Regions from separate parts of the Priestia sp. ST2 genome, predicted to be linked through region 4. Evidence: riboswitches for the same ligand, from Rfam matches in the RefSeq annotation. Region 4 holds a riboswitch; each other region holds the start of a gene.

Region 1 (3,809 bases), on a different contig from region 4:
AACATGTGTTTATAAAAATGAGGAACAAAATGCTATTTTAACTGAGATTAAACGGGTACTAAAGCCAGGAGGTATTATTTACATCAACGACTTTCTACTGAATAGTGATGAAAGAAATAAATTACGCTATGAAAAGGGACTCACCAAGTATCATACATATGGGGTTTTTGAATTACCAGATGGGGCCATTTTACGTCATCATAGCGAAGAACGTGTAAAAGAATGGGGAAATCAATTTGAAACCTTAGAATACAAGAAAGTAGAATATACAACTATGAATGGAAATCGTTCAAATGGTTTAGTTTATATGGGGAAATTAAATTAAATTTATTAGAAATAAAAATATACAGGAGGAATTGTAATGGTAGAGAAATTAGAGCTGGAAAAGATTAACCTTCAAGAAATTACAAAAGATATTAAAGATCAACATGTGAATTTTCCTGTATCGAATATTAATAATCATTGCCTTCGTATAGCTGTATTTTCAGGCGAATACAAATGGCACTATCATTCTAATTCAGATGAGCTTTTTATGGTTTTGGAGGGAGAACTTTTAATTGATTTTAAAGATAAAGATACAGCTGTGTTAAAACCAAATGATACGTTACTTATACCAGCTGGAACAGTACATAGAACCAGAGCGAAACAAAGAACAATAAACCTTTGTTTCGAGGATATAAACGCTGATACGATAATTATTGATGAGTAAATGAAATACATAACATAAACACTGTAAAAGGTTTTATGTTAACTAAGTTTATTATCATATACAAAACTTAGATTTTTAAAATTAACGCTTGAATCTCCAGTTACGTCAGGTATTATGATGAAATTAATTAGATTAATACTAGATTGTAAGGGGGTTATATAAGTTGGGTAATGATTTAAGTTTCTCAATTGGTAAATTTTCTAAGAAAACGGGTGTTTCAATAAGAACACTGCATTATTACGACGAAATAGGGCTACTCAAAGCTCAAAAAGACCTTAATTCGGGTCATCGACTATATGAAGAGGAACATATAGTAAAACTTCAAAAAATCGTAGCATTAAAATTCTTAGGTTATAACCTAGAAGAAATAGGATTAATGTTAACAAATACAAATCTGAATTTAAACTTAGAGAACACTTTAATTCAACAGAAAAAAGCATTTGAGAAGAAAAAGGAGCATTTAGACAAAGTTCTGAAGGCAATTAATCAGACGATTTCTTTATTAGATGATCAAGAGGATGTTCCAAGTGAAATATTAATTAGTTTGATTAATAACATTCAAAATGAAGAAGATCAACGTACATGGCTTGAGCATTTCACTTCTAAAGAGATTGCAGATAAGGTTTACAATAAATCTGACGAGGAGAATTTGTCTTTAGATAGGGAATTTATTGATTTATCGAGAGAAGTAAAAAGGTTAGTTGGAAAACCAGTTCATGATCCGGAAGTACAAGAGCTGGCAAATAAACATTTGCAGGCATCTCTTAAATACGTTGGTGAGGAAGCTATGCATGCTTTTGGAAAATTAGAGGACGAGGAAATAGAAGATTTTCAAAGTATGATGGCATCACCTTATACACAGGAAGAAGAAAAATGGTTGGAGCAAGTAATAGAATATTATATGGTTCAAAATGAAATGTATAATTCCATCCAACATAACCGTAAATAATTTCTTTTAAGCTAACCTTATTAGTAAAGATAGTTAAAGAAACCTATAGAATTTTCTATAGGTTTCTTCTGCTACTTAGAATTCACATTATGGTAACTAAAAATAAAGACTCTATACAGTGAGAAAATAGAAAAAGACTGTCTCTTTTCACTAAGAAGAGGCAGTCACTTTCTGTACAGTGATTAAAATGTTGTGTTGACGCTTCGTTGGACCTTAAATAGTTTGCTCAAGATATCAAAATTTATTTACATAAAAGAAAAAAAACGAATTATATTAAATATTAATTTTAATTGAAATCTTTCTTTACAAACGTCTTATTCAGGCGTATAGTACCTAACATACATATATAATCTTGCTATTTTCATACCTTTTATCGCTTAATCCACTAAGGAGTGGGGGACCCATTTTTGTGTGCACTTGCACTTGGGGTGAATCCTTCTGTAAGAAGGTAGGGCTACTCTTAAAGCCCGAATCCGCCAGCTAACCTCATAAGCGTTTGGAGAGAAGGTTTGCTTTTATTTGTCCTGGAAAGAACACTAAGCAGAACCTTAGTGTTCTTTTTTGTGTTTTTTTTCTGGGATGGGGAATGATGAAAGTAAACTAATATCAGTAATAGCAAAGGTTTCAGGAGGATTTTAGATGAGTTATTCATCCATCAAACGTTTATTAATTGGGAGGCCACTTAAATCAAAGGAGCTAGGTGAACAAAAGTTAAATAAGGTCAAAGCCTTAGCTATTCTTTCATCCGATGCACTTTCATCCGTGGCGTACGGCCCAGAACAAGTCTTAATTGTGCTTGCTACCATTGGAATGATCGCATTTTGGTATTCAATACCCATAGGTATTGGTGTACTTATCCTTTTAACAGCACTTATTCTTTCTTATCGACAAATTATTTATGCCTACCCAGAAGGTGGTGGCGCTTATGTTGTATCTAAACATAACCTTGGAGAAAATGCAGGGCTTATTGCCGGAGGATCTCTATTAGTAGACTATATTTTAACCGTATCCGTAAGTATTTCATCTGGAACAGATGCGTTAACATCTGCTTTTCCTGTTCTTCATGACTATAGAGTCATCATTGCTTGCTTATTGGTTATTTTTATTATGGTTTTGAATTTAAGAGGGGTAACAGAATCTGCTTCAGCATTAGCGTATCCCGTTTATTTGTTTGTTGTTGCATTGGTCCTATTAATAGTGATAGGAATATGGAAAGTAGCGACTGGTCAGGTCTCTCCTGATATTCATCCTGCTATTGGAACTGCAGTGCCAGGAATCAGTTTATTTTTACTACTACGCGCTTTTTCATCAGGATGTTCAGCCCTTACAGGCGTAGAAGCTATTTCAAATGCTGTAACAAACTTTAGACAGCCGGCTGCAAGAAATGCAGTACGTACGCTTGTTGCAATGGGCATGATTTTAGCTATTTTGTTTTCAGGTGTCATGTTTTTGGCTTATTGGTTTGGAATTGTACCTAAAGCAGAGGAGACAGTTGTTTCACAGCTTGCTTCCCAGGTATTTGGACGAAATGGTTTCTATTATTTTGTTCAAGGTACGACGGCTTTAATTTTAGTGTTGGCTGCCAATACAGGCTTTTCAGCCTTTCCGTTACTGGCTGTTAATTTAGCTGTAGATAAGTATATTCCTCGTATGTTTACAATACGTGGTGATCGTTTGGGCTATTCAAATGGAATTGTCACACTAGGAATTGCCTCTATTGCGCTCATCATAGCGTTTCAAGGTAATACAGAAAGGTTAATCCCTTTATATGCGGTTGGAGTATTTATTCCATTTACGCTATCTCAAACGGGCATGATTGTAAAATGGCTAAGAGAAAAGCCAGCTGGCTGGCAAGGAAAATTAGTGACCAATTTTATAGGAGCTTTTATTAGCTTTACTGTCCTAATTATTTTCTTTACAACAAAATTCTCACAAGTATGGGCTGTTTTAATCTTCTTACCTCTTATCGTCTATCTGTTCCACCGTATTAAGAACCATTATGTAGAGGTAGGAAAGCAACTGCGTATCAAGCCGGGAGATAAAGAAGCATTAGCCTTAGAAGGAAATGTAGTTATTATACCAGTTGCAGGCTTAACAAGAGCTGTCGAGAATTCAATTAACTATGCAAAAATTATTGGAGACACTGTGATT
Region 2 (9,404 bases), on a different contig from region 4:
AAATGAGTGTGATAGCATGAAGAATAAATCCAATAAAAAGAGGAGTATAACTAAAGCCCATAACAATCCCCGCGCCAATTAAAGGAATTCCCAGCAAGGCTTCATACCCAGCAGTGACCCATTTCATTGTACGTACATTTCCATTCATAGTAAAAAGCCTCCTAAAAAAGATACTACTATATACGAGAAAAGAGAGAAAAAAGTTTCAAATTACTTAGGGGATATGTCGTATAAGCAAGCACTAGTTGATTAAAATGATAGATGACAGTAAAGGGGATGGAAAAAACATAATGATTTAGTCATTTTTTCACACTAAAGAAAAATAGTCTAGATGATTCATTTTTAGCTAAGGACCCGGAATTTATACCGAACATAGCGACTGCTTTTTAAAACAAATAAAAGCTGGTATCTTGTTTTTTGGTTATAGCATGTAAGGTTTTTATTACAAATTATTAAAGATTCTTATCTTTTTGCAAATACACATTGTATTTCATAGTTTTAACAATTATGATAAAAAAGCAAGTGTCAAAATAGGAAAATAGTTGAGCATGGAAAACGAAGCGATAAGCTTATTAATTTGAAAGAAAGGCAAGGTATATAGCTTTATGTGGGAAATTATTGTAGCAATCATTTTAGGGATTGTAGAAGGTTTAACAGAGTTTGCTCCTGTTTCGTCAACTGGGCATATGATTATTGTGGATGACCTGTGGTTAAATTCAAAAGAATTATTTTCATCTCCCGTAGCTAATACATTTAAAATTGTTATTCAGCTAGGGTCGATCTTAGCAGTAGTAGTTATTTTTAAAGATCGTTTCATTAATTTATTAGGATTGGGAAAAAAGCCAGCCGCTCCAATTGGACCGACAAATCGCTTGAATTTAATGCAAGTAATTGTTGGTCTGTTACCCGCAGGAGTGTTAGGACTTTTGTTTGATGATTACATTGATGAACATTTGTTTTCTTTAAATACGGTGCTAATTGGCTTAGTAGTCGGAGCTGTATTAATGATTCTAGCAGATTTGTTTGGACCTAAACGTCCGCGTGTAGAGACGGTGGACCAAATGTCTTATGGACAAGCACTGGGTATAGGACTGTTTCAATGTATTGCTCTTTGGCCAGGTTTTTCTCGTTCAGGCTCAACGATTTCAGGAGGGGTTCTTCTTGGAATGAGCCATAAGGCAGCGGCAGATTTTACATTTATTATGGCAGTGCCAATCATGGCAGGAGCAAGTGGACTTTCATTGGTTAAAAACTGGCAGTATTTCACATCAGATGCACTACCGTTTTTTATTGCTGGTTTTATCAGCGCCTTTATTTTTGCGCTGGTGTCTATTCGCTTTTTCCTGAAATTAATTAATCGTATCAAATTAGTACCATTTGCACTATATCGAATTGTGTTAGCAGCTATTCTATATTTTGTATTTTTATAAAATAAACATGCGTGTTCTTTAGTCCCTTAAACTTCTAATAGAGACTCAAAGAGCAAGAAAAAGCTATTGCAACATTGCAATAGCTTTTTTGTATAAATATATATTATCGCCTTTTGAAAGCGTTTTATAAACATGGGTATTGACAAAACGTGTCGAAAAATAGTAAATTAATATTTGTGCAGTATAAAGTTAAGTAAAAGTAAGACTTCTGTTTAGTTTTATTGACTGTAAAAAACGTATGACAACGTATAGATCGTTTTAATTTTATAAAAACTGAATAATAAGCTTAATCGTATAGAGCGGGGGAATCATTATCGGCAGTAAAGCTGCCTTGGGGTGAATCCTTACAAAAGGTAGGAAACTCTCAATTCCGAATCCGACAGTTAACCCCGTTTGCTTTATTGAGAGAAAGAGCCCAAAATAGCGTAAGTAAAAGGCTGTTCTTTCTTAAGAATAGTCTTTTTTTGTTTTTTCAGAAAAGTATATACAAATGTCATACATCTTTGGGGAGGTACATCTATGAAAAAAATTCGTTTTGGTTTGGCTACGCAGATTTTTACCGGATTAATCCTCGGTGTTCTTGTAGGGGTAATTTGGTTTAACGATCCGCGTGTAGTAACATACCTACAGCCGCTAGGAGACCTATTTTTAAGATTAATTAAGATGATTGTTATTCCAATTGTTATCTCAAGCTTAGTCGTTGGAGTTGCAGGAGCAGGGAGCGGCAAACAGGTCGGAAAGCTGGGCGTTAAAACCATTCTCTATTTTGAAATTATTACGACTTTTGCAATTATAATCGGTGTATTGGTTGCTAATATTTTTCATCCAGGGCAAGGTGTAGACATTCATTCAGCACAGAAGAGTGATATTTCACAATATGTTGAAACATCCAAACAGCAAGAAGGAAAGTCAGTGGCTGAAACTTTCTTACACATTGTTCCAACAAACTTTTTCCAGTCAATTGTTGAAGGAGATATGCTAGCAATTATCTTCTTTACAGTGTTATTTGCACTAGGAGTAGCGGCAATTGGGGAAAGAGGAAAGCCAGTTGTACAATTCTTCGACGGCGTTTCTCACGCAATGTTTCACGTGGTAAACCTTGTAATGAAAGTGGCGCCAATTGGTGTATTTGCTTTAATTGGTGTAACAGTTTCAAAATTCGGCTTAGAGTCACTCCTTTCATTAGGAAAGCTTGTTATCTTAGTTTACTTAGCGTTAATTTTCTTCCTACTTGTTGTATTAGGAGGAATCGCGAAATGGGCAGGAATTAACATTTTCCACTTATTCCGCTATATGAAAGATGAACTGTTGTTAGCATACAGTACATCTAGTTCTGAGACAGTTCTTCCGCGAATTATGGAAAAACTTGAAAAGATGGGCTGTCCAAAAGCTATCGTATCGTTCGTTGTACCAATTGGTTATACATTTAACCTAGATGGTTCCGTTCTTTATCAAGCGATTGCAGCGTTATTCTTAGCGCAGGTGTACGGTATTGATTTAACGATCGTTCAACAGCTGACGCTCATTCTGGTATTGATGGTTACATCTAAAGGAATGGCTGCCGTGCCAGGAACATCATTTGTTGTATTACTGGCTACTCTTGGAACAATCGGGGTTCCGGCAGAAGGATTAGCCTTCATTGCTGGAGTAGACAGAATCATGGATATGGCACGTACGGTTGTTAACTTAGTAGGAAACACACTAGCAGCAATTGTGATGTCTAAATCTGAAGGCAAATTTGACCCTAAAAAAGGTACAGAGGTCATGAGAGCCGGCTAATTTATAAATTAAAAAGCTACTTATTCTATTCAAAAAATTAGAATAAGTAGCTTTTTTAATAATAATTCCTTTATTATTATGGAAATTGACCCTATAATATGTAACATCAGGTATAAATATATTCAAATTTTATTCTTACATAAAAGCAGTCACTGGTTCCTTTCTTTATCAATAAATATAGAGATAGCTTAGCTAGTTGGGGGATAGTAGAGTATGTGGAAAAAGCGAATATGGGTCATCGCCTCGATAGTAATCGTATGTTTGTTAATCCCTTACAGTTTACCGATTGTGTTTGCTTTATTAACAGCATTAGCGCTTGAGGGTATTGTTCAAAAATTGCATCAATCTTTTAAAATGAAGAGAGTCTACGCAGTGCTTATGACCTTCATTTTATATGTTGTTTCGCTCATACTTATTGGATTTTTTATTGTTCGGACAATCGTTACGCAAGTGGTTGCTCTTTCAAAGATAGCGCCTTCCTTTGTAAAAGAAATCTATGAAACCGCGATTTATCCAACTATTATTAAGTGGAAATACTATTCAAACGCTCTTCCTACAGAAGTGATTTCTTCTATCGAGCGCACGCTTGAAAAAACCGTAAATTCATTAGATTCTCTATTAAAAAGTACCGTGGAAATCATCATTAGCTTTGCTGCTACTGTTCCTGGGTTTCTACTAGAGTTTCTTATTTATTTAGTAGCGCTTGTATTTATCAGCCTTGAGCTGCCTGCTATTAAAAATAAAATTAAGTCATTTTTAACAGAAGAAACGAAATATAAGCTACAAGTTGTCATCACTCAGCTTATCCAAGCGGGGGTTGGTTTTATTAAGGCACAAATTATCTTAAGTGTCATGACGTTTGTAATGGCTTATGTAGGGCTTTGGCTATTAGATGTTCCGTATACCGCGCTGCTTAGTTTATTAATTGTAATTGTCGATATCTTACCAATCCTTGGGACGGGCTCGGTGCTCGTTCCATGGGGGATTTTTGCTCTTACGCAAGGGCATGACTCATTAGCAATCGGCTTATTTATTCTATTTGGAGTCATTACGGTAGTAAGACGTGTAGTAGAACCAAAAGTATTTTCTACAAATATGGGTATTTCACCTTTGGCTGCATTAGTTAGTTTGTACATTGGATTTAAACTTTTAGGCTTTGTCGGATTATTTTTAGGACCGGCTTTAGTTATTTTATACGATGCTCTTCGTAAAGTAGGTATTATTCAAATTAACTTTAAACTATAAAAGCGCTGGATAAAACTAGCGCTTTTTTTTATTGAAACTTTTGTAGTACGTAATACGTAAAGAGGGAAAGGAAAAAACTATGCCGCGTTGGTTTTTATCTATCAATCGGCTAAATTATAGTTTTGCAGTCTTAGATTTAATGACATGAGGAGGAGAATTTTTGTTAGAGTCGGTTTTACTTTCTTTAATTGAAGCGCTAAAACAGCTCTCTTATTTTGGCGTAATTCTAGCATTAACGTTTGAGTTTGTCCCGGCAGAGCTTGTTTTACCTTTAGTAGGGTATTGGGTGTACCAAGGTGATATGAACTTGTATCTGGCTATCCTTGCAGGTACAGTAGGCGGTGTTTGTGGACCGTTGACTCTTTATGCACTGGGACGTTACGGTGGACGACCGCTGGTTTTAAAATATGGAAAATATTTTTTGGTGAAAGAAAAAGAAATTGACGCCGCCGATCGCTTTTTTAATAAGTACGGCAGCGGGGTTGCTTTTTTTGGACGCTTTATTCCAGGAGTGCGCACGGCTATCTCTTTTCCGTGCGGGATGGCAAAAATGAATGTATGGCTGTTTTCTATTTATACATTTGTGGCGATGCTTCCAGTAACGGCTATTTACGTATATTTAGGATATAAGTTAGGACCTAAGTGGAAAGAGGTGGGGCCGATTGTGTCTCAATATATGCAGCCTATTGGAATCGGAATTGTTGTTTTAATTGCACTGTTTTTTATCATTAAATATGTGCGGAATAAACAAGTAGGGCAGAGCTGATAAATCGAGGAAAAGAGTGAGGATATGTCAGAGTATGAGCAGTTAAGAGTAGAGTTACGAAAAATTGAAAAGTGGGAGAAAGACCAAAAAGGACTTTTTTTCTGGGAGCGGCTGGCTCGTTTGCCTTTTTCAGCTTTAGATAAAGTAACGCCAAAGTTCATTCATCAAAAAATAGAAAAATTATTAGATGAAATTGCTAAGTATGTTGATAATGGAGGCCAGTATTTAGCTAATACGTCTGCCACGCTAGAAAAAGCATCAGCACAATTACAAGAAAAGAAACAGCTTTCGATAGAGGATATTCAGCATTTATCTCTGCAAGAAATGGATGAATTGGCAGAGCATTTTATTGAAGTCCGAAAAAAGAATGCACAGCTTCAAGGAGCTACAACCGGTATAGGCGGGATTTTTACACTAGCTATTGATGTTCCTTTTGTATTAGGGCTTACACTTAAGACACTGCAAGAAGTGGCTGTTTCTTATGGTTACGACCCCACTGAGCAAGAGGAACGAATTTTCATGGTCAAATGCATGCAGTTTTCGTCTTCTGACATTGTAGGGAAACGTGCGATTTTAGAAGAATTAGCAAGCGGAAATCGAACGCAGAGCTTGCAGCAGCTGCAAGGGTGGAGAGAAGTGTTTCTAACCTACAGGGACAACTTGGGCTGGAAAAAGCTGTTCCAAATGATTCCTATAGCAGGAATGGTATTTGGAGCGTATATTAACAAACAAGCAATTAGCGATATAGGGGAAGTTGGAATGATGCTTTATCGTAAAAGACGTATTTTGGAAAAAGTCTCACAATCGCAAAAATAAAAAGAGACTGGTACGAAAGTATTTTAGTTGAAGAAAAATCCGAACGAGTTTGATTCTTGGTTGAGAATCAAATACGTTCGGATTTTTCCATTGGTATAGTAAATGTAGCTTTCATGTGTTAAGTCTATTTCCTTAATCAAAATGAAAAGTAGGAATGGTAATAGTATTTTTTCGTCTGGCAATCAGTAAATAAATAATTCCGATTATACTCCATACAATACCGATAAATAAGGATGTTTTTTCTAAGTTAAGCCACATAAAAAATAAAAATAAGCTGCCGAGTAAAGGCATAAGTACATATGAAATATATCCACTGAGAGATCGTTTGTTTTGTTGAATAAAATAATGGATAAAAACCGCTATGTTCACTGAACTGAACGCAATTAAAGCACCAAAATTAATTAAAGAGGTAGCTTTTTCAAGAGACAGACCTAGTGAAATTAAAGAGAGGCCACCAATAATCACTACGTTCCAAACAGGCGTCTTTGTTTTAGGGTGAATATAGCCAAAAATTCCCCGAGGCAGATAACCATCTTTCCCAATTGCATAGAGAAGTCTTGATGCACTCATATGTGAGACAAGTCCAGAAGCAATAGTTGAAGTCAAGGCCGCTGCTACAAAAATAGATTGAAAAAGCTGGCCGCCAATTTTATAAGCGATCTCCGCTGATGCACCTTCTAAATCATGAAACAAAGAGGCTGAAGGGAAAAGAAGCTGCGCAGAGTAAGAAACCGTGATAAATAAGGCGCCTCCCGTACACGCAATAATAAGAATCCCTTTAGGAATGGTTTTCTCAGGCTTAAGTGTTTCTTCGGCCATAGTGGTTACAGCATCAAATCCTAAAAAAGAAAAGCATAAAATAGCTGCTCCGTTTAATAACAGAGATATAGAGGCCGATTCACTTATAAACGGTTTAAATGATAGCTCTTGGCCTTGAGTTGTAGCACTTAAAATAATAAAGATAATAGCGACTAAAATTTGAAAAGCAACTAATAGCGTACCAAAAGAAACGGTTAAATGAACGCTGAAAATATTTATTATGGTCATGATGACAACAAAGCTGATAATCCATACGGCCTTTGGAACACCTGGAAACAGAGAGCTTAGGTAAATATTTGTCAAAAGCGCATTAATCATTGGCAGAAATAGATAATCAAGAAGAGCCGTCCATCCTACCAAAAAACCAATGCTTGGATTCATTACTTGCTGTGCGTATGTATAAGAGGAACCAGCTCCGGGAAAAGCTTTTACCATCCTTCCGTAACTAATGGCTGTAAATAAAATAGCGATCAACGTGAATGCATAAGCGCCTGAAACATGTCCATCTGTTGATTCAGTTACAATGCCAAATGTATCAAAAACGGCCATAGGTGCCATGTAGCCTAACCCTATCACAACGATATGCCATAATTTTAGTTGTTTAAGAAGAGAAGGTTCATGATTCATATTTGTCATCCTTTCTGTGTATAATCATTCTGCATTATTTATTATTATACTATATTATTAAATTTGTCATCTTTTTTTGAAAAAGAAGAGAAAATTGCGGGCTAAGAGATAAAGAGCATTTAATTGATTACTAGATAAAGCAAAAAAATGCTTTTTTTCACTTTGATTTTTACCATTGAGTCTAGAAAGTATTTTACATAAAATGAAAGAAAGTAAAAAAGCTTCGTTTAGGTGATCTACTTGTAATAAATACGAAAATAAATTTTTGAATGCGGTTACATTTTTTGTTGGTGTACAAAATTAAGAATGATGGTGAAGGAGATGAAGGAAGTGATTGCTACACCCTATATAAACTTGGAGATAAACAAGGAACCAGGTGTGCATGTCGTATTGGATGAAACAAAAAAAGATGGTGTTTACTTTATTAAATTAACGGTCAAGTCGGTTAAAAAAAGAATTCTTCCAAAAATGAAATTAAAATGGAGCGTTCCATTGTTAGATATCCAACTGTATAAATCTTTACAAACTAGTAAGGGCGATGTGAATGCCTCTTTTGTTCATTGTTTTATGAATAAGAATGGTTCTAACCGCTACACCATTGCATGTTCAGACATACGTTATCCTATTATGTGTGCTCCTAATTGGAAAGACATGTGTTTAGATGTAGAAATGACCTTATTTAGTGAAAGCACTTGGTCTCTTCATAGCTATGAAACTGAACTGCGAGTAGACACAAGAATGGTTGAAACAGAAGAGTTATTCAAAGGTTTAGCGAAATGGTATGAGAGAAAAGAGATTAATCTAGCATCTGCTTTTGAGCATGCAACGGCAATAGATGAAAAAGGAAATGTCTCGTTAGATATTTGATGGTAAGGAGAGGAATAAAATGGGGATCTTATTTAATGAAGGTACAAAGGAATTTCACCTGCAGGGACGCGATGTAAGTTATATCTTTTCAGTGTTGAGAAACGGGCAGCTCGGTCACTTGTACTATGGAAAAAAGCTTAAGCACCGTTCATCTTTTCAGCATTTTTTACGTGTAGAAACAAGAGGAGCTAGCGCTTCGGTATATGAAGGAGAACTAGCATTTTCTCTTGAAACAATCAAACAAGAGTATCCTTCTTATGGAACAACAGACTTCAGAGAGCCAGCCTATCAACTTCTTCAGCAAAACGGAAGCCGAATCACAAATTTTGAATACGATAACCATAAAATTTACAAAGGCAAGAAGCCATTAAAAGGCTTACCTGCTACATATGTAGAAGAAGAGAGTGAAGCCACAAGTGTAGAAGTTGAACTGATTGATAAATTGCTCAATGCATCACTTATTTTAACGTATACCGTTTACGAAGACCGAAATATTATTACGCGTCACTCACGATTTGAGCATAGAGGAGAAGAACCAGTCGATATTTTGCGTATCATGAGCGGCAGCATTGATTTGCCTACATCAAATTATGAGATGGTTCAGCTTTCCGGTGCGTGGATTCGAGAAAGACACGTGAAAACACGAATGCTTCAGCCTGGTATTCAAAGTATTTCTAGTGCGAGAGGTACAAGCAGCAGTCAGCAAAACCCATTTTTAATTTTAAAAAATCCAGCTGCAACTGAACACAGTGGAGAAGCGTATGGTTTTAGTCTTGTATACAGCGGAAACTTTCTTGGACAAGTGGAAGTAGATCATTATAATGTATCAAGAATAACGATGGGAATTCATCCTTTTGATTTTCAGTGGCGACTAGAGAGTGGAGAAACTTTTCAATCACCAGAACTAGTACTGGCTTATTCAAATAGCGGTCTAAACGGACTTAGCCAAGAGTATCATGAGCTTTATCGCAAGCGTCTAGCTAGAGGAAAATGGCGGGATTTGGAGCGGCCAGTTTTAATTAATAACTGGGAAGCGACGTACTTTGATTTTACCG
Region 3 (9,404 bases), on a different contig from region 4:
ATCTTTGTTATAAATAAAGGGTGCATGTAATCCAAAAAACCCCTGTTAGCTTTACTGAATTATAAATAGGCTATTGGGATATTCTATTTAAGGAAGAAGGAAAACAAGTTATTGATTACAACTAATCATTACAAAGCTTCTTACATTTGGGATGAGGTGTCTACAGCAGGCATATTTCAGAAAACCTTATTGTAAATCGATGTATGTTTGATTCATAAGGGGATGGTAGTCATGAGCGTAGTAAGAATATATATAATGGGTAGACAATAACGTTCATTTATAACTATGCAAATGAGGTGTTTGTCCCAGACCAAGAACGATTTCGTTCACATTGTATATCTTTTTAGTTCAATGCTTAAATGAGGTGTTCCTTAAAGATCATATGCTGCATTAAAAGCTATTTTTTTCCTTCTTCACATGACGGGATGCATAATCGTTTGCATCTCGTTTTTGTTACATAAAAAAAGAATGTTTATTCTCTTTTCATGGGTTAAAGAAAGGCCTGTATCTGTTTAGATACAGGCCTTTCTTTCGAATTCAGTTACTACAAACTTCTTTATTTAACTTTTGTTTCATCGGAAAATAATATAAGATTGCAGGAACTATTATTCCAATTAGCCACGCAATATCTGCGCCCCCGAATGCCTTTGCTATAGGACCAATGTAGAATGATGTGTTAATAAAAGGAACCTCTGCAATAATTGATACAGCAAATGCCATGCAAGTGATTCCGTTTATTTTTCCGTATTGACCATTTACATCGAAGATATCTTTTACATTATATTGACCACGGCGTAATAAGTAGTAGTCCACAAGATTGATAGACGTCCAAGGAATCAAGAAATAACTAATGAAAAAGATAAAATTTAAGAAAAATGATAGAAAATTACTTTGGCCTAATAAACATAGGATAGTACCTGCCAATGTAACACAAAACATCATCCCTACTCTAACTTTTTGTGTTACTTTCAGCTTCCAAAAGGGCTCTATAGTTGTAATGGTTGACATGAAAGCACCATATAAATTAAAAACATTAATAGCTAGTTGACCAAAAATAATGATCAAATACATAAAGATAGCAAAACTTCCGAATAAGTGAGCTAAATTCCCACCAGAATGATCAAGGAAATTAGGAATAGTAGTTGTTAAAGTTGCTCCTAAAATCATCATCCATACAGTCCCTACAAATGTACCCAGGTAACTATACCAAAAGGTTTGTGCAGTTGATGTATTAACGGGCAGATAGCGTGAATAGTCTGCTACGTATGGTGCATATGCTAATTGCCATGTTGCTACAATGCTGATAGCGAGTAAAAATACAGGTAAATCCAAACCACTTAATGAAAAACTTCCTGTCGGAAGTGGTAACTGAAATATAATAATTGTTGCTACTAGATACACAACAAATGAAGACCATGATAATACTTTCTGCATTTTATGAATTAAATCATGGCCAAAAATTGCAACAATAAAACAAAGAATATTTAAGATTATTATAGCCCAGCTTTGATTAATGGGTATTAAACTGTTTAATGTTTGTGCTGCAAGCACACTGCTACTTGCGAAAAAACCTAAATACACAAACATTACAAGAAATAACGGGAAAATAGCTCCGATTACTCCAAACTGCGCTCGACTTTGAATCATTTGAGGAATTCCAAGTTTAGGTCCCTGAGCAGAATGTGAAGCCATGAAAATAGCACCCAATAAGGTTCCAAGTATAATAGCTGCGAAACTCCAAAATAAATTAAGACCTAAACTAATTGGTAATGCACCTGTTACAAGAGTTGTAATGTGCATGTTTGCTCCAAACCAAATGGGGAACAAACCTTTTGCTTTTCCATGACGTTCGTCTACTGGAACAAATTCAACGCTACGTGTTTCAACTTTCAATAGATATACCACCTTGTAAGATATTTGCCGCTTGCACTCTAAGTCAAACTATATAATTCAACGTTTTAATACTTACTTATAGTAGGTGATGAATCATTCGTATAATTAACATGTATTCCCTTGAATCATTTGATATAACAGCTATATAAGACTTCGCTACGTTTAATTAAGTAACAATTTCATCTGTGCTCCTTTTATAAATTGCTGTTCATAAAAAAGGTGGTGCAATGGAGGGATAAACTTTCTTAATAAGAGGAACTGCAAGGTTTTAGTATCTAACTGCTTAGGTATCTTCTTATTTAATTTGATAATTTTTTATACGGTCTCTTAGAGCATTAGTATACATAATAACATAGATGCGTCTTCTATCAACAATTTCTTTAGGACCGTCCAATACTACTTGAGGTATTGAAATTGCTTTCCCTACGCCAGCTTTTCCAATCTAACTTATTTATTCAAATATCAAACTCCTTTTATTTCATCAAAAACGTTCATAAAAGTGCATAAACATATGAAGACGTTCGTAATTTGCTTTAAAACTAAAACGAACGATCAAAGTGATAGATTCCTTATATAAAAGAAAAGTCCGTAAAGGTATACTTTTACGAACTATAGAGCTTTCTATTTTATGGAACGGGGTAAATTAAAATAAACAAAACGCTGCAAAAAAACGATTACTCAGATTAGAGTAATCGTTTTTGTTTTTTTGGTTTCAAGCATCTACCATACAATCTCACCGTTGCTGCCATATATACATTAAAATGCGGTTAATTATAGCGACTGTAATGTAAATAATGGCTAAAGCAGGCTTGCCACTAGTGTATAGGGCAACAGAAGGAAGACCAAATACAAGTAGTTCAAGCAATATATGCATAGGTGTAGATAGTTGAACATATGAACGCGGGGAACCAAAAATCCCCCAAACGATTGCAACAATTAATGGAGAACCTATTGCTAACAGTACTTTCATTGACCCTTTTCCAGTTTGAGCTCCCCAGTAGGCTAGTGAGCCAAGTGCAAATAGTTCCAAAGAAAATCGCAACATTAAATTTAAAACCTTGATTAATGAAAGGATATTCATCTTACATTAATCTCTTATGTCTTCACTGTTTTTACTTTCTTGTTTCATCGCGTTTATTCCTCTTAAAAAAATATCTATTAGCATAAGAATGCTTACATCAAGATCATGGGGAAGACCAAACCCTTTTTTCTGCTCAAGTGAAGCAAAGCCATGTAAAATACTTCGTAGCCCACGTGTGGCGTGTAAGGTTTGCTCTTCTCCTAAACGGTATTCGTTAAGTACTTGAATAACAATATTAACGGTTTCATTTTGTATGTGCTTAAGTTCCAGGTCATCAGAATTAGGAGAACGAAGCATTGCTTCATACAACCCTGGATGATTGCGAACAAAAACTATGTAAGCTTCGCCTAGTGCACGAACCGCATTATCTTTTGAACGTCCTACAGTTGCATGTATTAATACTTTATAAAGTTGTTCGTAACCATAAACAGCAAGTTTTTTCCTTAATGCTGGTAAGCCATTTACGTGATTATATAGAGAGGGTGGACGAATATTTAATTTTTTAGCAAGTGAAGCTAATGTTACTTCGTCTAATCCTTGTGCATTTGCCATTTCTGTAGAGGCTTTTAAAATAGTGTCTAAATCAAGTCCTGGTCTTGCGGCCATAGTTAAACTCCTTTCTCACTATAGGTTAAGTGTGTTTCAAATTTAACCTAGCTTTTGTAATCGCATTGTTCATAGCTTTTTCTGGTTGTTTTATCATTTTTCCATGTCCTACAGCAAGCAATGAAGGACTGTAATTTAATAATTTGTGAGCACTCTGAAGTGCAAGTTTTTTATTCCATGTAGCCATTGCTGGAAAAGGAAATAAAGGTTGGAGCTGTCCAGTTACTGCCATACCACCCCTTGTTTGAAACGCATCACCAGCAATTAGGGTATCGGTACGGGTATCAAAAAATGCCATTGAACCTGGCGTATGCCCAGGAGCAGCTATCGCAATTAGCGAACCAATTTGGTCACCATCTTGTAATAAAACTTCTGCCCGGGTTTCTAAAGTTTTAGGTACTCCGCCACGTATAGGAGTATTCGGTTCATTAGGATCTAATGTAGTATCTCCACTCATTAAACGGGCATCTCTACTTGAAATATGTACAGGAACATTAGGAAGTAATAGCTTTATTTTATCAAGTGCTCCTACATGATCTTCGTGCGCATGTGTTAAAAGGATACGTGTAATGGGTTTGTTAATCTTTTTAGCAGCTTGTAATATTTTCTTAGCACTGTAAGGAAGCGCAGCATCAACTAAAGTTAAACTATCACTCTCTTCAACTAAGTAACAATTAACTGGGAAAAGTCCTGGTAAGAAAGTCAATTGATACAAGTATGCTTCTTGAATGATTCTCATAGGAATAGCTCCTTCTTATATTAGTTTTAAAACTATTTCCATTTATATATTAACTAATGTTATTAGTTTAAGCAAGTGAATGTATGAAAATTTGCGAAAATTAGCATAAATGAATAAAAAATTAAATTGATAAGAATGTTGAGAAGATGAAGCAGATTTCATTTTTTAATATGCGAGCAGTATTCGTAAGTAATTAAAGCGCCAGGAACAAGGCTTAGAAAGATAAAAAGGAAAATTGAAAGTGATTAAACTAAAGATGATTGCTTTACTCGTTATTTTTGCTTATGTGACTAGTCATACGGTCTATTTATTGTTAAGTGCCTATCATTACGGTTTTTCCAATAGGTAATATTGTAGAGATAAAAAGATAAATCTCCGTTATATAAGGACATCTGTACATTGTAGAATATTTATATAAATATGAGAGCATAAAACGAGCGTAGGGTTGATTATTCCAAGATCGTACTTAAAGTAATTAACTTTATGCTCGTTTTGTGATTAAAAGTAAATGGGTGATTGGGTTATTGGAGTCTCATAAAGTGATTTTAAAAGAAGCTTTAAAAGTTGAGATTGAAAAAGAGAGACAACTTTTGATTGAAACAGCATTTAAAGAGGGGTTTACAAGTAGCAATACGGTAGAAATTAGTCAATTTATTGATGAGATGCTGAATGAATTAGAAAAAATTAAATAAGTAGCTAATATCTTTTAATAAAGAATAGTTTTGTAAATAATAACCAAACTACATTATAAAGTGCATAATGAATGGAGTGTACATATGTATATCACTGTATTGATTAATTCTTTGATACTAGGTTTTGGTTATTATTTATCCATTGTTTTTTTACCAGAGATAATGGGTGTAAATCCATTAATACCTAAGTATCTTCTTATTTCATTGGGTACAATCTGGTTAGTTTCTTCAAAAAATAAATGGTGGATTAATATGATATCTATACTTTTAGCCAATATGATATCATTTCCCGTCGTAGATGGATTATTAAAATAAATAGAAAAAAGCTATCTCAAAGGGGACAATGAGATAGCTTTTTAGGTTTTCGAATATGTCGTTGGTAAGATCATAGCATATTTTCCAAATAAACAAAAGCAACCTCATATCCCATGGCATTGGAAAGAGGTTGCTTTTGTCATTCATACTCGTTGAAGAATGCATAGCACCATAAACAATAATATCATATTTTTACCATATATACTATATTTTACATGTTTTGCATATGAATAAAAGGTGCACTTTTTATTCATTCGTTTGGGTTATGCCCTAGTATGAAACCCTTACGCGTCAAGGATGTATAAAAAGCTGCATAACTCATAAATGAGACCTCTTTCGAACCCTTACTCCCAGAAGGGTTCTCTTTTTTGATGGGTTCCGTTAAGAGACATTATGTTAACTACACTTGTATATTCTATACAACATAAAAACGGAAAAACTACTGCTCCTGTACAGTAGTTTTCCTAGTCGTTGAAATATAGATGTTTTGTTGATAATACTCTATTGCATCTTGGGTAGTTTGCTCACTATATAAGAAAATATTCATGTTGGGTAAGTTACATACTACTAGTCCATACTATTTTCTTACGTTTTGGACAATCCTGTTAAAAGGTAATCTTAGTGAGAGGAGAAGAGAGAAAATATTAGTAAATATTATTATGGGATTTATTGTACCTTGGATTTTTGGTTTCATATTATACAGGAAAGAACCTATAATCGTTCTTTTAATTGCACCGGTAGGAATGACAGTAGCTTTTATACTAAATGATTGGGGAAGTAATTACTTTTGGCAATTCAAACCGACTTTTAGAGATCTAAGTTTATCAGCACTCCCTTTAAATATTGGTTTCTATCCTGTCTTATCTTCTTTTTTAATTTACTTTAAGATAAAAAAGAAGATTAATACGATTATCCTTTTACTTTGTTTTACTCTCTTTACTACAGGTTTCGAAGGTATAGGTTTAGTCTTAGGAAAAGTAGAGTATTTTAATGGATGGAATATTCCGGGAACTTTTATTAGTTATTTAATAGCCTATTTTATTATTTATGGCTATTATCGAAGTTTAGTAAAGCATCATATTCTAAAGAATTAAGCTTTTCTTTATAAATATAAAGGCTTCATACTTATTTGAAGCCTTTTTTTGTTTTATTTCCGAGAATGTTGATTATGTAAACTGATTTTGTATATTCTATTCACTTTTCATATTAGCATTCATTAGTAAAAAATAAGAAAGAACAACATAGCATTTTCTTCCTGTGATAGCATCAATTTAAGTAAATTCATAAATAAATTAAGGAGAGATCAGAATGACAGTTCGTTTAGTGAAAGGATCAGATTATTATGTAATATCTCCGTTAATCAACAACTGGTGGAATGGAAGGCAAATGTCTGACTTGTTGCCAAAGCTTTTTTTTGATCATTTTAAAAATACTAGCTTTATTGTTGAAGAAGAAGGTGAAATCATAGGCTTTTTAATTGGATTCTTATCTCAATCTTATTCGAATGAAGCATACATTCATTTTGTTGGAATCCATCCGGAGTACAGGGGAAAAGGTATTGGGAGACAACTATACAATCAATTTTTCGACGTAATTAAACAAAGTGGCCGCAATATTGTTCGTTGTGTGACTTCTCCTGTGAATAAAGCTTCAATTGCTTATCATACTAAAATGGGTTTTGAAATTGAACAGGGGAATAAAGACAATCAAGATAAGGTTCTATTTGTAAAGTACTTGAATTAATTCAAGTACTTTTCCTACCCATAAAAAACATTATGGTAACTAAAAATAAAGACTCTATACAGTGAGAAAATAGAAAAAGACTGTCTCTTTTCACTAAGAAGAGGCAGTCACTTTCTTTACAGTGATTAAAATGTTGTGTTGACGCTTTGTTGGACCTTAAATAGTTTGCTCAAGATATCAAAATTTATTTATTTACATAAAAGAAAAAAACGAATTATATTAAATATTAATTTTAATTGGAATCTCTCTTTACAAACGTCATATTCAGGCGTATAGTACCTAACATACATATATGATCTTGCTATTTTCATACCTTTTATCGCTTAATCCACTAAGGAGTGGGGGACCCATTTTTGTGTGCACTTGCACTTGGGGTGAATCCTTCTGTAAGAAGGTAGGGCTACTCTTAAAGCCCGAATCCGACAGCTAACCTCATAAGCGTTTGGAGAGAAGGTTTGCTTTTATTTGTCCTGGAAAGAATACTAAGCAGAACCTTAGTGTTCTTTTTTGTGTTTTTTTTCTGAGATGGGGAATGATGAGAGTAAACTAATATCAGTAATGGCAAAGGTTTCAGGAGGATTTTAGATGAGTTATTCATCCATAAAACGTTTATTAATTGGGAGGCCACTTAAATCAAAGGAGTTAGGTGAACAAAAGCTAAATAAGATCAAAGCCTTAGCTATTCTTTCATCCGATGCACTTTCATCCGTGGCGTACGGCCCAGAACAAGTCTTAATTGTGCTTGCTACCATTGGAATGATTGCATTTTGGTATTCAATACCTATCGGTATTGGTGTACTCATCCTTTTAACAGCACTTATCCTTTCTTATCGACAAATTATTTATGCGTATCCCGAAGGCGGTGGCGCTTATGTTGTATCAAAACATAACCTTGGAGAGAATGCAGGGCTTATTGCTGGAGGATCTCTATTAGTAGACTATATCTTAACCGTATCTGTAAGTATTTCATCTGGAACAGATGCGTTAACATCTGCTTTTCCTGCTCTCCATGACTATAGAGTCATTATCGCTTGCTTATTGGTTATTTTTATTATGATTTTAAATCTAAGAGGAGTAACAGAATCAGCTTCAGCATTGGCGTACCCTGTTTACTTGTTTGTCCTTGCATTGGTTCTTTTGATAGGGGTAGGCATATGGAAAGTAGCCACTGGTCAGGTCTCTCCTGACGTTCATCCGGCTATTGGAACTGCAGTTCCGGGAATTAGTTTATTTTTACTACTACGAGCTTTTTCATCAGGATGTTCAGCCCTTACAGGTGTAGAAGCTATTTCAAATGCTGTAACAAACTTTAGACAACCGGCTGCAAGAAATGCAGTACGTACGCTTGTTGCAATGGGCATTATTTTGGCTATTTTGTTTTCAGGTGTCATGTTCTTAGCTTATTGGTTTGGAATTGTACCTAAAGCAGAGGAGACGGTTGTTTCGCAGCTCGCTTCCCAAGTGTTGGGACGTAATGGTTTCTATTATTTTGTTCAAGGTACGACAGCTTTAATTTTAGTATTGGCTGCGAATACAGGCTTTTCAGCCTTTCCTTTACTAGCTGTTAATTTAGCTGTAGATAAGTATATCCCTCGTATGTTTACGATACGTGGTGATCGTTTAGGCTATTCAAATGGAATTGTGACCCTTGGAATTGCCTCTATTGCGCTCATCATAGCATTTCAAGGCAATACAGAACGGTTAATTCCTTTATATGCTGTTGGAGTATTCATTCCATTTACGCTATCTCAAACAGGTATGATTGTAAAATGGTTAAAAGAAAAGCCAGCTGGCTGGCAGGGAAAGTTAGTAACCAATTTTATAGGAGCTTTTATTAGTTTCACAGTACTGATTATTTTCTTTACAACAAAATTCTCACAGGTATGGGCTGTTTTAATCTTCTTACCTCTTATCGTCTATCTGTTCCATCGTATTAAGAATCATTATGTAGAGGTGGGAAAGCAACTTCGTATCAAGCCAGGAGATAAAGAAGCATTAGCATTAGAAGGAAATGTAGTCATTATACCAGTTGCAGGCTTAACAAGAGCTGTCGAGAATTCAATTAACTATGCAAAAATTATTGGAGACACTGTGATTGCGGTCCATGTGGCATTTGACCGTGAAAGCGAAAAAAGAATGGAAGAAATATGGAAGGAACGATATCCTGATATACGCTTAGTTACATTCTACTCACAATATCGAAGCTTAATTGGACCTCTTTTACGCTTTATTGATCGTGTAGAAGAACGAGCTGATGATAGCCATATGGCTGTCACCGTTTTAATTCCGCAATTTATCACAAGAAAAAGCTGGCATAACGCATTGCATAACCAAT
Region 4 (9,404 bases):
AAATATACAAAAAACTAGAAGGAACACTCCCTCTAGTTTTACTAGAACGTCTTAGTGAAGACGCTTCTTTTTACTCTCTTTTAACTTCTTAGGCGTAACATCTTTACCTTCTTCGTCCACAACTTTAATCGTATGAAGGTGATTTGTCATAGATTGTCGGAAAACTTTTAAATATTCCTGACGTAGCTCTTGCTGTTCTTTCGCTTCAGATTCTGTCAGACCTTCAGCCTTTGCCTTTTTTGAAAGAGCATTAATACGAGCAAGTTTATCTTTTGATAGCATATAAAACCTATCTCCTTATAATCAATAATTAAAATTACCGAACCGTTCCGGCAACATGTAGTCATCTTACTAAATCTCTTTCGTTTTATCAAGAGATTGAGCATTCTCTTGGTATTCTTGATAGCGGCGATGTACCGTCGCTTTTGAAATATTATAGCCAAAACCTTTTAGCGTAACTGAAATTTCAGCAAAGGTTAAGCCGTTATGACGAAGACGGACAATTTCTTCAATTGGCGCTTCTTTTTTTTCTCTTCCCGAGTTAACTCCTTGATTTTTTAAATTTTGCTGCGGACGATAACCGTTTTCTACAGCTCTTTTCATTCCTCTTTTAATTTTAGCATTATGTAATTTCCGCTGATGCTCTTCCACTAAGCTAATAATATCTAACACCATTGAATCAGATTCTGAAAGCTGAAGCTGGCCTTGATGACTAATCGTATAGATGGTAGCATTTTCTTTATGAAAAGCATGAAGCAGCGCAATTCGAGCATTTCCTCTGCCTAATCGTGTTTCATCTTGAATAAGCAACACAGATATTTTTTCTTCTTTCATTGTATGAAGAACATCCAAAATACCCTCTCTGTCTACTTCATATCCGCTCGCTTTTTCCATTACGACTTTTTTTACGTCTAGATGGTGAAGAGCAGCAAGCTTTTTTAATTCTTCTTGCTGGCGCTGTAAAGATGTTTCTTGGGTTTTTTTATCCGTACTGACACGGCAATAAATAATGGCATCCACTTTTATCACGACCTTTTCGGCTTCTAACAATATTCAGGAACGGCCGTTACACACTACTGTTCAATTGCCACTTGATTATGTAACTCTTTTTTTAAAACAGGAATATATAATTTATCTCCAGGAGATAAAGACTGGGCAGTGTCTGAGTTTAAATCATTGACGTCTTCAACCCATTTGACAAATTCATTGGTGGTCAAATGATGGTGATTATGATACTTGTTGGACAATTCCCAAAGCGTATCTCCTTTTGTAATAGTAACCGTTGAATATTTGTCTAAATCTACTTTATCCGCTCCTAAAACCAGCGTCAATACATATGTAAGTGCAGCGATAACTGCAAAAAAAATAGCGTAATGTTTCATAGAATGTAAGAATTGTTGCATATTATGATCCCCCTGTCAGAATATATGTTCTTATTTTATTGAGAACATTTGTTTCTGTCAATGGAATTCTTCGAACTTATGTTTGTATATTGACACATCACGTGGTATAATTCACCTAAAGAATAGCTAAAATCGAGGTGAAAAATATGAAGCTATCAAAACGTCAACAAGACATACTAGATTTTATTAAGCATGAAGTAAAATTAAAAGGTTATCCGCCTTCTGTTCGTGAGATTGGGGAAGCGGTAGGATTAGCCTCTAGCTCCACTGTACACGGGCATTTAGCTCGTTTAGAAAGCAAAGGGTTAATTCGCAGAGATCCGACAAAACCAAGAGCAATCGAAGTTCTTCAACTAGACGAAGTAAACATCCCTAAAAGCAATGTCATTAATGTTCCTGTTATCGGTAAAGTAACAGCGGGTCTGCCTATAACAGCTGTTGAAAATGTGGAAGAATATTTCCCTCTTCCAGATAAATTCGTTTCTCCAGATGATCATGTATTTATGCTTGAAATTATGGGAGAAAGTATGATTGAAGCAGGTATTCTAGATGGCGATATGGTAATCGTACGTCAGCAGCAAACAGCTAATAATGGAGATATTGTGGTCGCTATGACCGAAGACAACGAAGCAACGGTAAAACGTTTCTTTAAAGAAGAAAATTTCGTTCGTTTACAGCCTGAAAATTCAACGATGGCGCCTATTATTCTTCGCCACGTAACGATTTTAGGAAAAGTAACTGGTGTATATCGCACGATTCACTAATCAGACACTGTATGTAAAACCAACTAATGATGATGTTAGTTGGTTTTTTTTACGTTTGTTTTCTAAAAAAATTGGCATATTATAAATGATACGTTGAATCATTGCAGGCGGGTAGAACGGTTTTTATAAAGCTTGTTTTACCTTTTACTTTCTACCTGCATTTCCTCGACTCTTACAAGGAAATACAACCGACCATAAGAAGGATGTAGTTTATGACCAATACACCAAGGAAAACAGAACCATTTCAAACCATTGTACCTGCCAAAGCAATGAACATGTTTCTTTTTCCTTTTTCCTTTGACCGAAAAAATAAAGAGCAGCTTGTTCATGCGCTGAAAGCAAATTTGTTCGAGTTTTTCTCCATTCAAAACAAACATTTAGAAAAAGAATACTACGGAGAACAATATTACGTATCTCATGATAGCCTGGATCAATATTTTCTTCCTTACATTGAATGCATTCTATTCCCTGACTCGTGCGAAAAAGAAGGGTTGCTTCGATTTTCAAAAAAAATAGACCATGCCATTACGTTACACACTTCCTCCACCACCGTGTCTAGCAACGTGCTGTCTGTGGATGTTTTTTTATGTCCTTTTGAAATTGGCGTCATGACCATTCGCACTGAGATGAGCCATAATCATTACACCTATGATGATATTTTAGAGTTCATGAATCATTTTCGTGTATTAGAACCGAAGCTTGCTGAAGAGCATGGATCCACCATTACCTATGAACACCACCGCTATAGCAAAGTACAAGATTATATTTTTTCACAGCTCGCGCCATTTTTGAACGAACACATCAAGAAAGAAGCCACACGTGAACAGCATGTGGGGAGCCTTCCTTATTTTATCGATGAACGGATGTTTGTGTTAAGTTATGTAACGGTAAATCAAGAGCAAGAGATTAATTCCACAACTTTATTTCGTACTGGACAGCTAAATAGCTATATGCCTGACGGGAAAGCGTTTATTTCTGCACACAATCATGAGTATATTAAAACGTATAATACTAAACACGTGTATTCCAGATGGGCTCCTGAAACCTATTACGTCATAACAGACCATGTGTTTTCATGTATTTCTAAATCGACAGACTCTAAAACGGATCAGCTTTTGATGAATCATCTATTTGGCCAGCATTACTATAATTTATTTTTACATTTTTTCTATAAAATCGTGTTGCTAAAACTATCTTATGAGTATTCTCAGCTCACGTTTCATAAAAATTCAGAGGGCATTGAACGACTAATCCGCTCTATTACCGTGTTCTCAGGTAAATATTTATTTTTAGAAATTAGCTCTCGCACAGAAGGTCAAGAGTTTTCTGAGCTCTTTAAAAAAATCTTCCATATCAATTCTCTTTATCAAGAAGTCAAAGAAACTCTTGGTACTTTGTACCAAAACCAAGAGAAAATCGCAGCTAAGCGTCACAATTACTTATTATTAATTTTAACGATTTACACGGTTCTTTCCGGTATTTACGGAATGAATTTAGTTATTAGCAAACTAAAGGGAAACATCAATTGGGATAGTATGAAGCAGTTTTCTATCTTTGAATATATCGCTTTAATAGTAGCTCTATCAGGAATTCTGATCAGCATTAGTCTCGGAGTGAGTTCCCTATGGAATTTATTAAAAGATCGGTTTAAAACATAAAAGCTGTTCGCATCAGAAAACACATGATAAAAAAGAAGAGATTGAGACATAACTAAATCAAGCGAATCTATAGGGGAACAAATGGAATAAATAAGCTAGTAGGGATTGCTTGTTACACCGCTGTTGACTTCCGTGCAAGACTTCGCTTTCCGCGGGCAGTGAGTCTTGCCCTCCAATCAACCTCTAAAAGCAACTAAAAACACGAAACCTACGTTCACCATACCAATGAAAAAATCCGAACGAATTGGATTCTCCGTCAAGAACCTCGATTCATCGTTCGGATCTTCTTCAATTAAAATAATTTTGTCCTAACCTCTTCTTTTTATTCTTTTTGAAGCTGTAAATCACTTGGCGCCCAGTCCGGAATTCCATCATCTTCATCAAATTCAATAATGACATCCGTTACTCCTTTTTCCTGTAAAATACGATTTTCCAGACGATCTTTAATATCATCAGCTTCTGCCACTGTTAAAGAAGGATCAATTTCTACTTTTAATTCAACGTGAAGCTCTTCTCCTTCTTTCATCACCATTAACGTTTGAATATCACGCACTTGTACATCTTGCATGACAATCGCGCCAATTTTTATTTCCATTTCTTTATCTGCTTCACCTAGCGCTCCAGCAGCATTATCTAAAAATACTCGTCCTACTACAAAAAACATCATAAGCCCAATCAAAATAGAAGCAATTCCTTCAGCTTGGTGAAAAGGTGTAAACCGTGAAATGAAAACGGCTATTAACGCCAATACGCCTCCTCCAGTAGCTACCAGATCTTCCATAAAGACCAGCTTGGTTGCCGGCTTTGCTTTCTTTAAATGAACAAAGCTTTGCGTAAAAACATTGACCTCTGCGGTATCCATTCCGACATCGTGCAAAATTTCTTTCATCGCCTTAAATAGGACAAACATCTCAAGTAACACCGAGATGCCAAGTACTGCAATATTTAAAATAAAGCCTGAAGACTTCGTGGGATGAAGAATGTGGTGATATCCTTCTTTAATCGTTTCAAACGCCATAATCCCTACTACAAGAACCGCTCCTAATAGAACGAGATTAACCAATCGGCCGAAACCATTTGGAAATCTTTTGGTCGGGGCTTTTTTACTTAATGCCGAACCTATAAAGACAAAAAACTGATTAGCTGCATCTCCTAAGCTGTGCATCGTTTCAGCAAACATTGCTACATTCCCTGTTAAAGCGAAAGCAATTCCTTTAATGATAGAGATAATGGTATTAACTACAGCGGCCATGATGGCCGATTTATTTCCCTTTCGCAACAATTTAATTAATTCACTCATACAATCCCTCCGTTTGCGCCTTTGATGAGATTCGATTACGGTTAGTGTATGTGAATTTAAAAATTAAAAACCTCCAACATACAAGTTGGAGGTTTTTAGTCATGTTTCATTATTTTTTAAAACGGTACGGTACAGTTGTAACAATTACATTTTTACGGTAAAGCAAATGTGCTTTTAACAGCAGACTGGACTGATTGTGAAGGATATTTTGCCAGCTTTTTTTCGTAATGAATTGCGGAATAACGACCGTAATAGCCATATTATTTTCCCGGGCTTTTTCCTCAGCCATATCGATGAATCGAAACAGCGGCCGCACTAAGCTGCGGTATTGAGAATGAAACGTAACAATACGAATATCAGGCTGCCACTTCTCCCACTTCTCTTCCATTCTCTTTTCGCTTTCTCGATCAAAGGCTACATGTACTGCAATAACGGTATCGCCAATCGTTCTTGCATAATTTAATGAATTTTCTACTACCTTTGTCATTCCTGCTACAGGAACAATGACCACACTTCCTTCAAGCTTTCCAATCTTTTCTCCTTGCTTAATGCGAAGCTGCTCTCCTACCGCTTCATAATGCGTATGAATGCGATGAAAAATATAGACAATAACCGGTAAGAAAATGAGCACGGACCATACTTGTGAAAACTTCGTTGTAAACAAAATAATTAGCACAGTTAAGGTAATGAGGGCACCAATTAAGTTAATGGTTAGCTTCCCTTGCCAGCCGGCCGGCTTTTCTCTAAGCCATTTGACAATCATGCCTGTTTGAGAAAGCGTAAATGGAATAAACACCCCGACTGCATAAAGAGGAATTAATTGTTCAGTCGCTCCTTTAAAAGCTACAATTAAGACAATAGAAGCAATCCCAAGGGTCACAATTCCATTTGAATAGCCTAGTCGATCGCCACGAATTTGAAACATTCTTGGCATGTATTTATCAGACGATAAGTTGACAGCTAGCAAAGGGAAAGCTGAAAAGCCCGTATTCGCCGCTAGCACTAGAATTAGAGCTGTTGTGCCTTGAATAAAATAATAAAATCCATTTCGTCCAAACACACTCGATGCAATTTGTGATACAACCGTTTCATCTGCTTTTGGAGAAATGCCAAGCCAATAAGCTAAAAACGTGATGCCAGAAAATAAAACGGCTAAAATACCGCCCATCAGCATTAATGTATGAACAGCATTTTTTGCACCTGGCTCTTTAAAGTTAGGCACTGCATTTGAAATAGCTTCTACACCTGTTAATGCTGAACAGCCTGACGAAAAAGCTTTTAATAATAAAAACAAACTAATACCTGGCACTACTGTACCGAGAGAGGGATGAAGCTCAGGTGAAACTTGACCTGTCGCTATTTTAAACAAGCCTACCGCTATTAACAAAATAAGAGCAATAACAAATAAATAAACCGGATAAGCTAATACGGAAGCGGATTCTGTTACACCACGTAAATTTAAGACGGTAATAAAAATCACCAGCAAACACGCAATTACTACATTGTAATGATGCAGCGTTGGAAAAGCCGAAGTTAAAGCATCGGTTCCTGCTGAAACGCTCACAGCAACTGTTAAAATATAATCCACCAACAGTGATCCTCCAGCGATAAGTCCAGGATTTTCTCCTAAATTGGTTTTCGAAACAATATAAGCTCCTCCGCCTTGCGGATACGCATAAATAATTTGGCGATATGAAAGAATTAAAGCCGTGAGCAGAACCAATACCCCAAGCGCAATTGGAATCGAATACCAATAGGCAAGAACGCCGACTGTTGCAAGTACAATCAAAATTTGTTCTGTTCCATAAGCCACTGAAGATAAGGCATCTGATGATAAAATAGCCAGTGCTTTAAGCTTACTAAGCTTTTGATCGCCTAACTCTTTTGTTTTAAGCGGCTTTCCAATCAATAATCGTTTGAGAACTGAATAGTTCACGTAATTTCCCTCCGATGATTGCTTAGCTACTATTTACTGTCGTTGCTAAGCTCCGTTACAAGTTCACGAATAAGTGATATTATCCCTTAAAAATACCTTTTTATGTTAAAAAAGCGCACAAAAAAAACACTAAGGGTTCTCAGCGTTTTTACACAGCTTAAACCTCCTCTCCAAAACGCTTATGGGGTTAGCTGTCGGATTCGGGCTATGAGAGTAGCCCTACCTTTAAAAAAGGATTCACCCCAAGTGACAATGCACAAATTTGGGTCCCCCACTTCTGACGAATTAAGCGATAACAGGTCAATATAATTTTCGGTTAAATGGTATGATCGATAACATGTTTCTTTCATAACTATCCTTTGTTCTTAGATAATATACTCCCGTACAAATGGTTTGTAAAGCATTATTTTACGCAAACCATAAAATAGTGCTTAAGGCGCTTTTAACAGAAAAACAAAAGGTCTTCTGCCCGCTTACAGAAGACCTTTTTGCTTTAACTTTTTGCTTTTAAAACGGCTGCTAGCTTGTTTTTCGTTTGAGGACCATAAATACCATCCACATCATAAGGAAGATACACAAGCTGAAAACGTCTGACTGCATCTTTCGTTTGAACTCCATATATTCCGTCTACTGAACCTACTTTAAAATTCACCGCGTTTAATGCTTTTTGAAGCTGCTTCACGGCTTCTCCAGAATCACCTTGTTTTAAAATTCCATTTGGAAGTGGATATTGTTCCGAAGGTGGAGTTGGTGACGGTGTTGGAGATGGGTTTGGTGAAGTCCCTGAAGGAATAACAATTGTTTTTCCAACCTGTAGTGTTAAAGGATCAGAAAGCCCTGTATTCGCTTCTTGAAGCGCTTGTACTGTTATGTTGTACTTCTGTGCAATACTGTAAAGCGTATCTCCTTGCTTGATCGTATACGTTTTTGTACCTGGTTCAGAAGGTGATGGATTCGGAGTTGGTGTTGGATTGGGGTTTGGAACTGCACGACGAGGTAAATTCAAATAGACGGCAATTCCTTTTGCATACGATTCACCCATGCTTTTTAAAAAAGCTTCGTTTTGGAGAAGTGCTGCATCGGTGCGGTTATCAATAAAGGCTATTTCAGTTAGTACTGCGGGCATATTTGTTAAGCGAAGCACCGCATAATTGGCTGATTTTCGACCGCGATTCGGATGATTATACGACAGCAGCGTTGGCTGTACTTGGCCGTGGACAATTGATTGAAACGTTTTACTGGCATTGCTAGCGCTTCTATAAACATAATCTTCATATCCTGTTCCTCCACCGGCATTTACGTGAATAGACATAAATACATCTGCTCCCCACGAATTAGCTTGAGAAGCGCGCTGAGATAACGATAAAAAAGTATCTGTGGTACGAGTGGTTTTAATCGTAAAGTCACTGTAGGTGCTATTTAAATAGCTTATTAAATATTGTTGAATTTTTAAAACTAAGTTTTTTTCATACAGTCCGTTCGCTCCAACTGCTCCTGCATCTGCCCCACCATGTCCTGCATCTAGATAGATTTTTTTCATATTACTTGTCCCTCCTTATTGTTAACATATGTATAGGGGCAAAAAGTGCTACGTATACTAGCCTACTAAGTAGAAATTTACTAAAAAAAGAACCGCTACTCAAAGGCAGCGGTTTATTCTGCGTTGTAGACAGAATATTAAATAGGGATAGCTCTCAAGGAGTGACAGCTATATGCAGAGTGTTGATTCGTTGATTAAATGATAATAATTATCATTTTCATTTGAAGTATACACTAAAAGGAAAGTTTTGTCTATTCTATTATGAGAACGGGCCTATTTAAAAAGCAGAACGCCTATAACAATGAGAATAATCCAAATTGGAATGCTGATTAATATGCCTATTACTAAACCTTTAAAAAAATTTCCTTCTTGCATTTTCATTCCATTCCTCTCCAACAGTATTTTCTAATGATACTACGACTGGCTGAAAATTCTTTGAAGTTATACTGAAGTGCAGAGTGAACACATAAACAATCTCTCTATCTGTTATACAATACTTTTACATATAGATTCAATGAGACAAAAAGCTTATCCTTTTTAATTCTTATAACCAAATTCTTTCCTGTATCTAACAAAACCATAAAAAAGCCTCCTGTAAATTGTACGACAGGCAGCTATACTTGTTTTATGAACAGCTTAGTTCGATATTTAATATGCGCAATGTTATTCATTTTGAAAAACAAAAAAAGTCCGAGAGAACGTATAAACGATCTCTCGGACTTTTAGGAATTAATATTGGCTCATGTATTGGTCACGTTCCCAAGGATGAACTTGTGTACGGAACATATCCCATTCGATTTCTT

The links. A riboswitch is a leader RNA that binds a small molecule or an ion and turns the genes downstream of it on or off. The one in region 4 is predicted to bind cyclic di-AMP.
Region 1: it holds a riboswitch for cyclic di-AMP, as region 4 does, so the genes downstream of both, AC0KUU_RS29825 (APC family permease) here and AC0KUU_RS04035 (APC family permease) in region 4, are expected to answer to the same signal.
Region 2: it holds a riboswitch for cyclic di-AMP, as region 4 does, so the genes downstream of both, AC0KUU_RS27525 (cation:dicarboxylate symporter family transporter) here and AC0KUU_RS04035 (APC family permease) in region 4, are expected to answer to the same signal.
Region 3: it holds a riboswitch for cyclic di-AMP, as region 4 does, so the genes downstream of both, AC0KUU_RS29780 (APC family permease) here and AC0KUU_RS04035 (APC family permease) in region 4, are expected to answer to the same signal.

What each region holds. Positions count from the first base shown of each region.
Region 1 is NZ_JBVVNT010000024.1:48-3,856, reverse strand. Features, by position in the region: partial or broken gene AC0KUU_RS29840 (class I SAM-dependent methyltransferase) at 1-325, shown strand, start outside; gene AC0KUU_RS29835 (cupin domain-containing protein) at 380-709, shown strand; gene AC0KUU_RS29830 (MerR family transcriptional regulator) at 873-1,658, shown strand; cyclic di-AMP (ydaO/yuaA leader) riboswitch at 2,023-2,167, shown strand; partial or broken gene AC0KUU_RS29825 (APC family permease) at 2,298-3,809, shown strand, end outside.
Region 2 is NZ_JBVVNT010000011.1:12,881-22,284, reverse strand. Features, by position in the region: gene AC0KUU_RS27535 (hypothetical protein) at 1-148, opposite strand, end outside; gene AC0KUU_RS27530 (undecaprenyl-diphosphate phosphatase) at 606-1,430, shown strand; cyclic di-AMP (ydaO/yuaA leader) riboswitch at 1,704-1,843, shown strand; gene AC0KUU_RS27525 (cation:dicarboxylate symporter family transporter) at 1,950-3,209, shown strand; gene ytvI (sporulation integral membrane protein YtvI) at 3,423-4,454, shown strand; gene AC0KUU_RS27515 (DedA family protein) at 4,615-5,220, shown strand; gene AC0KUU_RS27510 (EcsC family protein) at 5,245-6,036, shown strand; gene AC0KUU_RS27505 (APC family permease) at 6,169-7,482, opposite strand; gene AC0KUU_RS27500 (hypothetical protein) at 7,804-8,349, shown strand; gene AC0KUU_RS27495 (alpha-galactosidase) at 8,369-9,404, shown strand, end outside.
Region 3 is NZ_JBVVNT010000022.1:1,396-10,799, forward strand. Features, by position in the region: gene AC0KUU_RS29745 (purine-cytosine permease family protein) at 538-1,893, opposite strand; gene AC0KUU_RS29750 (YrdB family protein) at 2,627-2,938, opposite strand; gene AC0KUU_RS29755 (TetR/AcrR family transcriptional regulator) at 2,981-3,580, opposite strand; gene AC0KUU_RS29760 (MBL fold metallo-hydrolase) at 3,606-4,319, opposite strand; gene AC0KUU_RS29765 (aspartyl-phosphate phosphatase Spo0E family protein) at 4,859-5,011, shown strand; gene AC0KUU_RS29770 (hypothetical protein) at 5,872-6,420, shown strand; gene AC0KUU_RS29775 (GNAT family N-acetyltransferase) at 6,635-7,069, shown strand; cyclic di-AMP (ydaO/yuaA leader) riboswitch at 7,380-7,524, shown strand; partial or broken gene AC0KUU_RS29780 (APC family permease) at 7,655-9,404, shown strand, end outside.
Region 4 is NZ_JBVVNT010000001.1:793,424-802,827, reverse strand. Features, by position in the region: gene AC0KUU_RS04065 (DUF896 domain-containing protein) at 52-282, opposite strand; gene AC0KUU_RS04060 (YneB family resolvase-like protein) at 352-1,020, opposite strand; gene yneA (cell division suppressor protein YneA) at 1,074-1,403, opposite strand; gene lexA (transcriptional repressor LexA) at 1,550-2,167, shown strand; gene AC0KUU_RS04045 (magnesium transporter CorA family protein) at 2,380-3,825, shown strand; gene AC0KUU_RS04040 (cation diffusion facilitator family transporter) at 4,148-5,125, opposite strand; gene AC0KUU_RS04035 (APC family permease) at 5,235-7,061, opposite strand; cyclic di-AMP (ydaO/yuaA leader) riboswitch at 7,223-7,363, opposite strand; gene AC0KUU_RS04030 (N-acetylmuramoyl-L-alanine amidase) at 7,555-8,601, opposite strand; gene glnA (type I glutamate--ammonia ligase) at 9,331-9,404, opposite strand, start outside.